2 regions of the Streptomyces vastus genome follow, and region 2 is predicted to be linked to the other one. Evidence: riboswitches for the same ligand, from Rfam matches in the RefSeq annotation. Region 2 holds a riboswitch; the other holds the start of a gene.
The links. A riboswitch is a leader RNA that binds a small molecule or an ion and turns the genes downstream of it on or off. The one in region 2 is predicted to bind cyclic di-AMP.
Positions count from the first base shown of each region.

Region 1: linked by a shared signal. The riboswitch ahead of ABD357_RS30550 (M23 family metallopeptidase) and the one ahead of ABD357_RS26095 (M23 family metallopeptidase) in region 2 are both predicted to bind cyclic di-AMP.

Region 1 covers NZ_BAAASJ010000097.1:114,688-120,351, reverse strand. The annotation lists gene trmB (tRNA (guanosine(46)-N7)-methyltransferase TrmB) at 1-585, shown strand, start outside; gene ABD357_RS30555 (PrsW family intramembrane metalloprotease) at 673-2,007, shown strand; gene ABD357_RS30550 (M23 family metallopeptidase) at 2,094-3,110, opposite strand; cyclic di-AMP (ydaO/yuaA leader) riboswitch at 3,122-3,278, opposite strand; gene ABD357_RS30545 (PP2C family protein-serine/threonine phosphatase) at 3,567-4,757, opposite strand; tRNA gene ABD357_RS30540 (tRNA-Met) at 4,830-4,903, opposite strand; gene ABD357_RS30535 (dihydrofolate reductase family protein) at 4,984-5,664, opposite strand, start outside.
Region 2 covers NZ_BAAASJ010000067.1:18,675-24,338, forward strand. The annotation lists gene ABD357_RS26090 (M16 family metallopeptidase) at 1-566, shown strand, start outside; cyclic di-AMP (ydaO/yuaA leader) riboswitch at 783-940, shown strand; gene ABD357_RS26095 (M23 family metallopeptidase) at 954-1,742, shown strand; gene ABD357_RS26100 (GntR family transcriptional regulator) at 1,972-2,667, shown strand; gene ABD357_RS26105 (HPr family phosphocarrier protein) at 2,883-3,164, opposite strand; gene ABD357_RS26110 (bifunctional acetate--CoA ligase family protein/GNAT family N-acetyltransferase) at 3,335-5,664, shown strand, end outside.

The sequences.
Region 1 (5,664 bases), on a different contig from region 2:
GGCCGGCGGAAGATCGACCTCACCGATATGTTCGGGAACGACAAGCCCGTCGTGCTGGAGATCGGGTTCGGGATGGGCGAGGCCACCGCGCAGATGGCCGCCACGGATCCCGCCACCAACATTCTCGCCGTCGACGTGCACACCCCTGGCCAGGGGAATCTGCTCAATCTCGCGGACCGGAACAGCCTGTCCAACATCCGGGTCGGGAACGGCGACGCGATCATCCTGCTCAGGGAGATGCTCCGGCCGGACTCCCTGGGCGGACTGCGCGTGTACTTCCCGGACCCCTGGCCCAAGAAGCGCCACCACAAGCGCCGCCTGATCCAGCCGGACTTCCTCACACTCGCCGCGTCCCGCCTCAAGCCCGGCGCGCTGTTGCACTGCGCCACGGACTGGGAGCCGTACGCCGAGGTGATGCTCGAAGTCCTCACCGCACACCCGGACTTCGAGAACACCCAGCCGGACGGCGGTTTCGCGCCCCGTCCGGACTTCCGCCCGCTGACCCGTTTCGAGAGCCAGGGCCTGGACAAGGGACATGTGGTGCACGATCTGCTGTTCCACCGCGTGCCGCACAGCGCTCGGTAAGCCGACACGTCACCCCCGCGCCCCAAACCCAGCCGAGCGCAAACGTACCGTCGCAAGCCCAGCCCCTCCCTGGTTAGGGTCGATGTTGTGGCCACCAGTCCTCCGTATCCGGCGTACCCGGCGCACCCACCACCCCCCGACACCCCCGCCGGAGGCACCCGGCGGCATACACACTGGTGGCGCCGCAAGTGGGTGCGCTACGGCGCGCTGATCACCCTGCTCGCCCTCTCCGGTCTCGTCATCCTGGCCCTGGTCCGCGAACAGACCGGCACCGAGGGCTTTCTCGTGGGCCTTGGTCTTGCCGTGCTGCCCGTCCCGCTGCTGATCGCCGCGTTCCGCTGGCTGGACCGGGTCGAGCCGGGGCCCTGGCGGAACCTGACGTTCGCGTTCGCCTGGGGCGCCTGCGCGGCGGCGCTGATAGCGATCGTCGCGAACAGTTTCGCGACGCGTTGGATAGCCACGGCCACCGCGGACCCGTCGAGCGCCGACACGATCGGTGCGACGGTCATAGCGCCGGTCGTGGAGGAGAGCGCGAAGGCCGCCGCCGTCTTACTCGTCTTCCTGTTCCGCAGACGGGACTTCACCGGGATCGTCGACGGCGTGGTGATAGCCGGGGTCACCGCGACCGGCTTCGCGTTCACCGAGAACATCCTCTACCTCGGCACCGCCTTCGGCACAGACCAGCTCAGCGGCGAGGACGGTATCGCCTCCGTCACCGCGGCCACCTTCTTCGTACGCGTGATCATGTCGCCCTTCGCGCACCCGCTGTTCACCGTGCTCACCGGCATCGGCTTCGGCATCGCGGCGCTCTCGGCGGACCGCCAGCACCTACGACGCGTACTGCTGCCCTTCGCGGGCCTGCTGCTGGCGATGGGCATGCACGCCCTCTGGAACGGCTCGTCGACCTTCGGCACGTACGGCTTCTTCGCGGTGTACGCGGCGTTCATGGTGCCCGCGTTCGGCCTGCTGACCTGGCTGGTCATCTGGACGCGGCAGCGTGAGCTCGGCACGGTGCGCGCCGAGCTGCCCGCGTACGCCATGGCGGGCTGGCTGACCGTTCCCGAGCCGTTCGTGCTCGGCTCGATGAAGGCGCGGCGACTGGCCCGCGAGTACGCCACGTATCACGGCGGGCGCCCGGCGGGGCGGGCGGTCGCGGAGTACGAGGCGTACGCGACGTCCCTCGCGTTCCTGCGCCACCGGGGGCGCCGCGGCCGTGCGGGCGCCGACTTCGTCGTACGGGAACGGGAGTTGCTCCACGAGCTGTGGGCCCGCCGCGAGCTTGCCCGCCCCGCGCTGGCGTACGCGGCCCGGTCCACGGCTCCGCTCCCGGTGCCGCCACCGTGGCCTACGTACGGGAACGCGTACGGGCAGGCGTCGCCCTTCCCGGCGTACGACCCGGCCTACAACCCCTACCGGAACTAGGCGAAAAAGCAGGACGCCACCCGCTTCTCGTCCGAAAGCGGATGGCGTCGAAGAGCTGGTCGAAGAGCCGACCGAGACCTACGGGTTTACGGGTTGAGCCCCTTGCTCCGCAGCCAGGCCATCGGGTCGATTCCGTCGCCACCCGCCGTCTTGACCTCCATGTGGAGGTGCGCCCCGGTGACGTTGCCGGTCGCGCCCACGCGGCCGATGACCTCGCCCGTGCTGACCTGCTGGCCGACGCTGACGCTGATCGAGGACTGGTGGGCGTACCAGATCTCCGTGCCGTCGTCGAGCTTGAGCTTGGTGAGGTAGCCGTACGAGCCGTTCCAGCCGGCCTCGGTGATGGTGCCGCTGTGGACCGCCTTGAGCGGCGTACCCGACGGGGCGGCGAAGTCCAGGCCGGTGTGGGACCCGGAGGACCACAGGGCGCCGGACTGCCCGAAGGTCGAGGTGATGGTGTACGAGGACGTCGGCAGCGCGAAGCTCCTGGCGAGCTCGGCGAGGCGCTCCGCCTCGGCCTTCTGCCGGGCCTCCTCCGCCGCCTTCTCCTTGGCGGCTTCGGCCTTGGCCTGGGCGGCTTCCCGCTCCTTGGCGGCCTGCTCGGCGGCCTGCTTGGCGGCGGCGGTCGCCGCAGCCTGCCTGGCCTCGCGGTCCACCTGGTCCTGCTGCCGCTCGGCCTGCAGGATGATGCGGGCGCGCAGGGCCTCGCCCGCGTCGGAGTTGCCCTGCTCGGCGTCCGCCGTGCTCAGACCGGCCTGGGTGAGCGGTGTCGCGGAGCCGGCCTCTTCCTCGGGGTCGTCCGAGATCAGGGGAAGGTCGGGAAGGGTGATGGAGACCGGCGGTTTGCCGGTCTGCGCGCTGGCCATGCCGCCCGCGCTGACGGCCGCTATGACCCCGACGCCCAGAACCGTGGAGCTGCGCGCAAGGCCTCCTCCGCGCTGCTTGCCGACGCGGTGCCTGCCGCGAACGGGCTTGAGGGAATCCTCGGTGGGGTTCCACTCCTCCCAGGTCTCCTCGTCCTGGCGTTTGCCGTAGCCGAATGAGTCGGGCTGCTGCTCACTCGGCGCGAACGAAGTCTGGGGGGCAGGCCGGTTGGACGCCACGTAGGCGCACTCCTTTCCTTCCTTGTCGCCTACCGGGTTAGCTGACGGGTTCGGAGCAGGAAGGTCTCCTACGCGCGTCGCTCACGGTGTCTCCACCAGGAACAACGCCCGATTCACCCCAAGTTGGTGGTTCCCCGGTTCCCTTGCGGGATTCGGCGCGTGCGCACGGAGCCGACTCTTGTGACGGCTGGGACGACCGCGCTGCGTTATCGAACGTTAATAGAGGCAGGCACCGGATTCCAAGCTGTTCTGAAGATTCGTTGGCGGTCTTGGCCTGGACTTTCAGGTCATGAGCGGGACGAATCGGGCGAGTTGATCCTGACTCAGGGGTAATTCACTGCTGTGACTTCTGTTGACAATGTTTCAGTTGCTAACCGGAGTGAGTTGATTCGACTACTACCGGTGATATTGAAACCCCGCAGGCACCAAGACCACGGGGCGGTTCAAGAACCCGCCTCACGGCCTCCTGACGGCCAGCAGCGCCATGTCGTCCGTCGCGCCGCCGGCTCCCGTGTGCCGGAGGACCGCCTCCACGAGCGTGGCGAGCAGCACCCGGGGTCCGTGGAAGGTCCGGCCCGCGAGGCACTGAGCGGGGTCGAAGAAGACGCCGTGCCGGTCCCGGGCCTCGGTCACCCCGTCCGTGTAGAAGAGCAGGGTGGCCCCGCCGGGGAACGGGACCTCCTGCGCCCGGCCGGGCCACGGGCCCAGCTCGCCCATCCCGAGCGGCAGTGCGGGGTCCTCGGACCGGAGTGTTTCCAGCGAGCCGTCCCCGTACAGCAGGAGCGGCCCGGGGTGACCGCGGTGGACGATGCGTACGACGGCGCCGGCGTGCGGGATCTCGGCGAGTACGGCGGTGGTGAAGCCCTCGACCGCTTCGAGGCCGCCTCGCCGGGCGGCCTCGCGCACCAGCGCCCGCTCCAGCCGCTGCGCCACCGCCTCCAGGGTCGCCTCCTGCTCGGCGGCCTCCCGGAAGGCCCCGATGAGCACGGCAACGGCCGCCACAGCGCCCATGCCCTTCCCCCGTACGTCACCGAGGACGAGCCGTACGCCGTGCGGGGTGTCCTGCACGGCGTACAGGTCACCCCCGATGAACGCGTCCGCCTGCGCCGCCTCGTACCGCGCCGCGATGTCGAGCCCGCCGATCCGTTCGGCCGGTTCGGGCAGTACGGCCCTCTGGGCCGCCTCCGCGATCTCGCGCGCGGAGGCGAGACGTTGGTCACTGCGGCGTACGAGGCGGTTGATGGCGAGGGCCAGCAGGGCGACCGCCGCCGCGGTGGCGATCTCGGTGGCCGAGCCCACGTCGAAGGGCCCCCTGATGTGCAGCAGGGACAGGGCGGCGACGGCCACGACTCCGGTACGCAGCGTGTTGCCGAACGTGGAGAGGGGCGCCGCGACGAGCGGGGCGACCGTGAAGAAGGGCACCGCGGTGAAGGGGGGCGGGGTGAGGAAGTCGTAGCAGACGCCCGCGATGATCAGCAGCACAGGGAGGGCGCGGACAAGAGTCCGGAGGTCAGCGACCCTCCGCCAGCCAGTCTCCGCTTCTCCCGGCCCCACCACTGCTCTCCCGCCCTTCACCGCGCTCCGTCCAGGTTTCCCGGCGGGTGGTCGGGGGGCGACCTGTGCGGGCCGAGTGAGTGAGCGGACCATCGGGACAGCACCGTCGGAAACCCGGAAAGCACTCAGGGCCGGAACCCGTGGGTTCCGGCCCTGAGTGTTCAGTAGCGGGGACAGGATTTGAACCTGCGACCTCTGGGTTATGAGCCCAGCGAGCTACCGAGCTGCTCCACCCCGCGTCGGTAAGACCAGTGTACGCCATCCGCGGGACGCTCAGCACACGGGTTTTCGCCGCCTGCCCTTAACCGATCGCTCCCGGTCACCGGCCGAGCAGGTGGCGGTTGGGCTCGGCGGCCCGTTCCGCGTATTCCGGGAGTACGACGACTTCGGCGCCTTCGGCGGCCAGCAGGCCGCTGCCGTCCGCGGACCGGACGAACGTGTCCGGCTCGCGCCAGGCGGTGACCACGCGGCGTACGCCCGCGTCGAGGATCAGGCGGGCGCAGGGGGCAGGCCGGGAGGCGCGGCGGGCGCAGGGTTCCAGGCTGCTGTAGACGGTGGCGGCGGGAAGGCGCGGATCGGCCGGGTCGAGTTTCGCGAGCGCGGCCTCCTCGGCGTGCGACACGGGGTCGGACTCGCGGGAGTACCCGCGGGCCAGTTCCGTACCGTCCGCCGCCACGACGACCGCGCCGACGCTGAACGCGGTCCGCGAAGGCGGGCACTGGGCGGCGAGCTCGCAGGCGAGCTCCAGCCAGTGCCGGTCGGCGGCGGAGGCCGGCCCGCCTGCTCCGGGCGCCGTGGGCACGTAGCGCATGAGCACCACATCGCCCACCGGCCGGGTCTCCACCAGCCGCATCCGGTTGCGCACCCCGCCCGGGTAGCCGCCGGGTCCGAACAGCCGGGGTGCGTCCGGCTGCCCCACGAGGAGGGGCGCGAGAGCGAGCTGCAGCTCGTCCGCGAGGCCCTCCTGAAGCAGCTGGGTGTGCACGCGCCCGCCGCCTTC
Region 2 (5,664 bases):
ACCGGCACGACCGTGTGTGGCCCGCCCAGGTGCTCGGCACGTACTGCCTCGGAGGCACCCTCACCTCGCGTCTTGACCGTGTCCTGCGCGAGGAAAAGGGCTACACCTACGGTGTGCGGGCGTTCGGCCAGGTGCTGCGCTCCGCTCCGGACGGCACGGGCGCCGCGATGCTCGCCATCAGTGGCTCGGTGGACACGCCGAACACCGGCCCGGCGCTCGACGACCTCTGGAAGGTGCTGCGTACGCTCGCGGCCGAGGGCCTGACGGACGCCGAGCGCGACATCGCCGTACAGAACCTGGTGGGCGTGGCGCCGCTCAAGTACGAGACCGCGGCCGCCGTCGCCGGCACGCTCGCCGACCAGGTGGAGCAGCACCTGCCGGACGACTTCCAGGCGACGCTGTACCGCCAACTCGCCGCGACGGGCACTGTGGAGGCCACCGCGGCCGCCGTGAGCGCCTTCCCGGTGGACCGTCTGGTGACCGTCCTCGTCGGGGACGCCGCCCAGATCGAGGAGCCCGTCAAGGCCCTCGGAATCGGTGAAGTGAGCGTGGTCCCGGCCGAGTAGAGCACCGCCGCACATCCCTGGGGACCCTGGAGGCTGATGAGCCTCCAGGGTCCCGCTTTGTCCAAATTGATTGGATTGATTGAGAGTTGGTATGGAGGTTGTGTGTCTGCCCTGTGGCGTGCGCTACAAAAGCCGTCATCCGTTTGTTGTTTGAGAGATGGCCCGCTTAGCGTCGGTCCGGCTGTTCGTCAGGCAGTGCGCCGCATCCGCGGCACCGGACAGTCATCGCCGAGTCCCCGTACGGCGCGAGCCAGGGGAGCCGGGGACCCATCGCAGTCCCTGGGGTGAATCGGGCGCCCTCCTGGAGGGAGCCCGTAGGAGACCTTCCTGCTCCGAACCCGTCAGCTAACCCGGTAGGCGAGAAGGAAGGAAAGGACCAGCCACTTCATGGCGTTCACCCGCGCCACCGGGAAGCACCGTCGCCCGAGCCGTACGAAGCGCACGTCCTCGAGGACCGTGGGCGTTGCGACGCTCGCCACCACCGGTGTCATCGGCACCCTGGCCGCCCCGGCGTTCGCCGGCCCCTCCTCGGTCAAGCAGACAGGGCTGACCCAGGCCGTCACCATGGGCGACTCGGTCGCCGACCAGATCGACGCCCAGGCGCACGCCCAGCGGCAGGCCGCCGAGGAGGCCGCCGCCCGCGAGGCGGCCGAGGAGGCCGCCCAGAAGCGGGCCGCGGAGCAGAAGGCCCGTGCCGAGGCGAAGGCCAAGGCCGAGCGTGAGGCCAAGGAGCGCGCCGCCCGCGAGGCCGAGCGCAAGCGCCTGCTCAACTCCTTCGTCTCGCCGATCAGCGACTCGTACGTCTCCACCGGCTACAAGGCCGGCGGCTCCGTCTGGTCCTCCGGCAGCCACACCGGCATCGACTTCCACGCCGCAAGCGGCACCACCGTCCGCGCCGTGGGTGCCGGCACCGTCGTAGAGGCCGGCTTCGAGGGCTCGTACGGCAACCAGGTCGTCATCAAGATGAACGACGGCACGTACACGCAGTACGCCCACATGTCGTCCCTCTCCGTCTCCGTCGGCCAGAGCGTCACCCCGGGCCAGCAGATAGGCCTCTCCGGGGCGACCGGCAACGTCACCGGAGCACACCTCCACTTCGAGGCACGTACGTCCCAGGAGTACGGCTCGGACATGGACCCCCTCGCCTACCTCAGGTCGCACGGCGTGAACGTCTGACTGCGCTGACGGCGCAGAAGCATCACCGCACCCCTCCTGAAAGCCCCGGCTCACCGAGCCGGGGCTTTCAGGCATGCCGACGGGACGACTGCCTGTTCTGCGCGACTATGTGTCCAAAAAAACTCCATGGATTCCGGCCCGCCATCGGAATTTCCGGCTCTCTGCAATAGAGTCACCGAACGAGCGTCAATCGACCGCGTTTCGCGGGGATTAAGGCGGAGGTCCGGTCATGCGTATTCCCGCGCACTCGGTATGCACGGCGATCCGTGACGACATCGTCGCGGGTGTCTACGAACGCGGCAGCCGGCTCACCGAGGAACTGCTCGCGCGTCGCTACGGCGTCTCGCGGGTCCCCGTGCGGGAGGCGCTGCGCACGCTGGAGGCGGAGGGCTTCGTCGTCACCCGCCGCCACGCGGGCGCGTGCGTCGCGGAACCCACCGAGCAGGAGGCCGCCGACCTCCTGGAGATGCGCATGCTCCTGGAGCCGCTGGGCGCCGCGCGCGCCGCGCAGCGGCGGACGGAGGCGCACCTCAAGGTGCTGCGAGGCCTCGTCAGGCTGGGCCAGGAGCGGGCCAGGAGGGGCCAGGGCGAGGATCTGCGCTCGCTGGGCGGCTGGTTCCACGAGACGCTCGCGCAGGCCTCCGGCAGCCCCGCGCTGACCTCGATGCTCACCCAGCTGCGGCACAAGATCGCCTGGATGTACTCGGTTGAGGCGCCGGCCCACCCCGCCGAGTCCTGGTCGGAGCACGGCGGCATCGTGGACGCCGTCGCGCGCGGCGACAGCGAGCGGGCCCGGGCCATCACGGCTCTGCACACCGAGCGGGCGACGGCCGCACATCGGCTGCGCTTTCCCGAGCGCGCTGATCGCGTGGAGCGTGTGAGGACTTCGCAACACCCCGTAAACACGGCGAGCCTGCGGCATTAACAGTGGCGCCGTATACAAAGGGGGAGTAATTCGCGGGGGATTATTTTCGCTGCCCGCATCCTGGAATTGCAAAGGGCCCGCCCGATATTTCGGGCGAGCCCTTCAGGTATGTGTGCGGGATGGTGTCTTTTGATGCGACGACCACCGCAACCATCAATTGAGGAACCCAGGCCGCGCGCAACCATCTCCGCGAGAGCGGCGCCGGTTCAGGTGCACTAAACAGTCTCGGGCAGTTCCTCGAGCCCTTCCGCGACCAGCTTGGCCAGGCGGTCGAGCGCGGCGTCCGCGCCCTCGGCGTCGGAGGCCAGGACGATCTCCTCGCCGCCCTTGGCGCCCAGGCCGAGCACCGCGAGCATGGAGGCGGCGTTGACGGGGTTGCCGTCCGCCTTGGAGATCGTCACAGGGACGCCGGCGGCCGTGGCCGCACGGACGAAGATGGAGGCGGGGCGGGCGTGGAGGCCCTCGGCCCAGCCGACGTTGACGCGGCGCTCAGCCATGTGATGCTGCCCTTCAGGTGTTCTCAGGTTGTCTAGACCACTATTCCATACGTGAAGCGTCCCCGAGCGGGCGATGAGCCCGGCAGAGGCCAGGAGCCCGTGCGGGGGCCCGAGTCGGGACCCGGACTCGCCTCGCGCCATTGTCGGACACGAGCCGTACTCTGGGGCCCATGCAGACCTCGTCGGACCGGCACGAGTATCCCGCCCACTGGGAGGCCGACGTCGTGCTGCGCGACGGCGGCACCGCGCGCATCCGGCCGATCACGGCCGACGACGCCGACCGCCTGGTCAGCTTCTACGAGCAGGTGTCCGACGAGTCGAAGTACTACCGCTTCTTCGCGCCGTACCCGCGCCTGTCCGCAAAGGATGTCCACCACTTCACGCACCACGACTTTGTGGACCGGGTGGGACTCGCGGCCACGGTCGGCGGCGAGTTCATCGCCACCGTACGCTACGACCGCATCAACGCCGAGGGGCTGCCGGCCTCAGCTCCGGCCAACGAGGCCGAGGTCGCCTTCCTCGTGCAGGACGCCCACCAGGGCCGCGGCGTGGCCTCCGCGCTGCTGGAACACATCGCCGCGGTGGCCCGCGAGCGCGGCATTCGCCGGTTCGCCGCCGAGGTGCTGCCCGCCAACAACAAGATGATCAAGGTGTTCACGGACGCCGGCTACCAACAGAAGCGCAGCTTCGAAGACGGCGTCGTACGCCTGGAGTTCGACCTGGAGCCCACCGACCGCTCACGCGCGGTGCAGTGGGCCCGGGAGCAGCGTGCCGAGGCGCGGTCCGTGGCCCGGCTCCTCACACCCGGTTCGGTCGCCGTCATCGGGGCCGGCCGCGCACCCGGGGGAGTGGGGCGCAGCGTCCTCGACAACCTCCGTGGGGCCGGGTTCGGCGGACGCCTGTACGCGGTGAACAGGGCCCTGCAGGAGAAGGAACTCGGCGGAGTCGCGGCGTACCGCTCGATCCGTGACATCCCGGACCCCGTCGATCTCGCCGTGGTCGCCGTCCCGGCCGAGCACGTCCCCCAGGCCGTCGCCGACTGCGGTGAGCATGGCGTGCAGGGGCTCGTCGTGATCTCCGCGGGGTACGCCGAGAGCGGCCCCGAAGGGCTGGAGCGCCAGCGTGAACTCGTGCGCCACGCGCGCGCGTACGGCATGCGCATCATCGGGCCCAACGCCTTCGGGGTCATCAACACCGCTCCGGATGTACGGCTCAACGCCTCGCTCGCGCCCGAGATGCCGCGGTCCGGACGCATCGGTCTGTTCGCGCAGTCCGGTGCCATCGGGATCGCGCTGCTGTCCCGGCTGCAGCGGCGCGGTGGCGGCGTCACGGGCGTGACCGGGGTGTCGACGTTCATCTCCTCGGGCAACCGCGCGGACGTGTCCGGCAACGACGTACTGCAGTACTGGTACGACGACCCCGACACCGATGTCGCGCTCATGTACCTCGAATCCATCGGCAACCCGCGGAAGTTCACGCGCCTCGCGCGCCGGACCGCCGCGGCCAAGCCGCTCGTCGTCGTCCAGGGCGCGCGGCACGGCGGGGCCGCACCTCCGGGACATGCCGTACGGGCCACGCGGCTGCCGCACGCGACCGTCTCCGCGCTGCTGCGGCAGGCCGGGGTCATCCGGGTGGACACGATCACCGAACTCGTCGACGCCGGGCTGCTGCTGGCACGCCAGCCGCTCCCCGCCGGGCCCCGTGTGGCCATCCTCGGGAACTCCGAGTCGCTCGGGCTGCTCACGTACGACGCCTGCCTCGCTGAAGGACTTCGGCCGTTGCCCCCGCTGGATCTGACCACGGCGGCATCCGCAGACGATTTCCATGCGGCGCTCTCACATGCGCTGACCGATGACGCCTGTGACGCTGTCGTGGTCACGGCCATACCAGCGGTCGGTGAGACGTCCGCGGCCGACGCCCCTCTCGCCGAGGCGCTCCGCTCGGCCGCGGCGGCGTCCCCGGCGAAGCCGGTGCTCGTGGTCCATGTGGAGCTCGGCGGGCTCGCCGAAGCGCTCTCCGCCGCCACCAGCACCGCGCCCCATGCCGTCGAGCACCAGGTGCCGGCGCCCGCCGAACGCCCCGCGCCACAGGCCCCTGCGGACGAATCCCCACTCATCCCCGCCTACCCCGCGGCCGAACGCGCCGTCCGCGCCCTCGCCGAAGCCGTCAGATACGGGCAGTGGCGCCGGGACGCCGCCGAGCCCGGCCGGGTGCCCGAATTCGAGGACATCGACGAAAAGGGGGCCGCCGAGCAGATCGACGCTCTGCTGGCGAAGGGCGACCCGGCCGGGCTCACGCTCGGCCCCGAGGACACCTGCACGCTGCTCGGCCGGTACGGCATCGACGTACGCCGCGCCCTGCCCGCCCCGACGCCCGACGAAGCCGTCGCGGCGGCCGAGCGCTCCGGCTACCCCGTGGCGCTGAAGGCCACCGCCCCGCACCTGCGGCACCGCGCCGACCTGGGCGGCGTACGACTGGATCTGGCGGACGAAGAGCAACT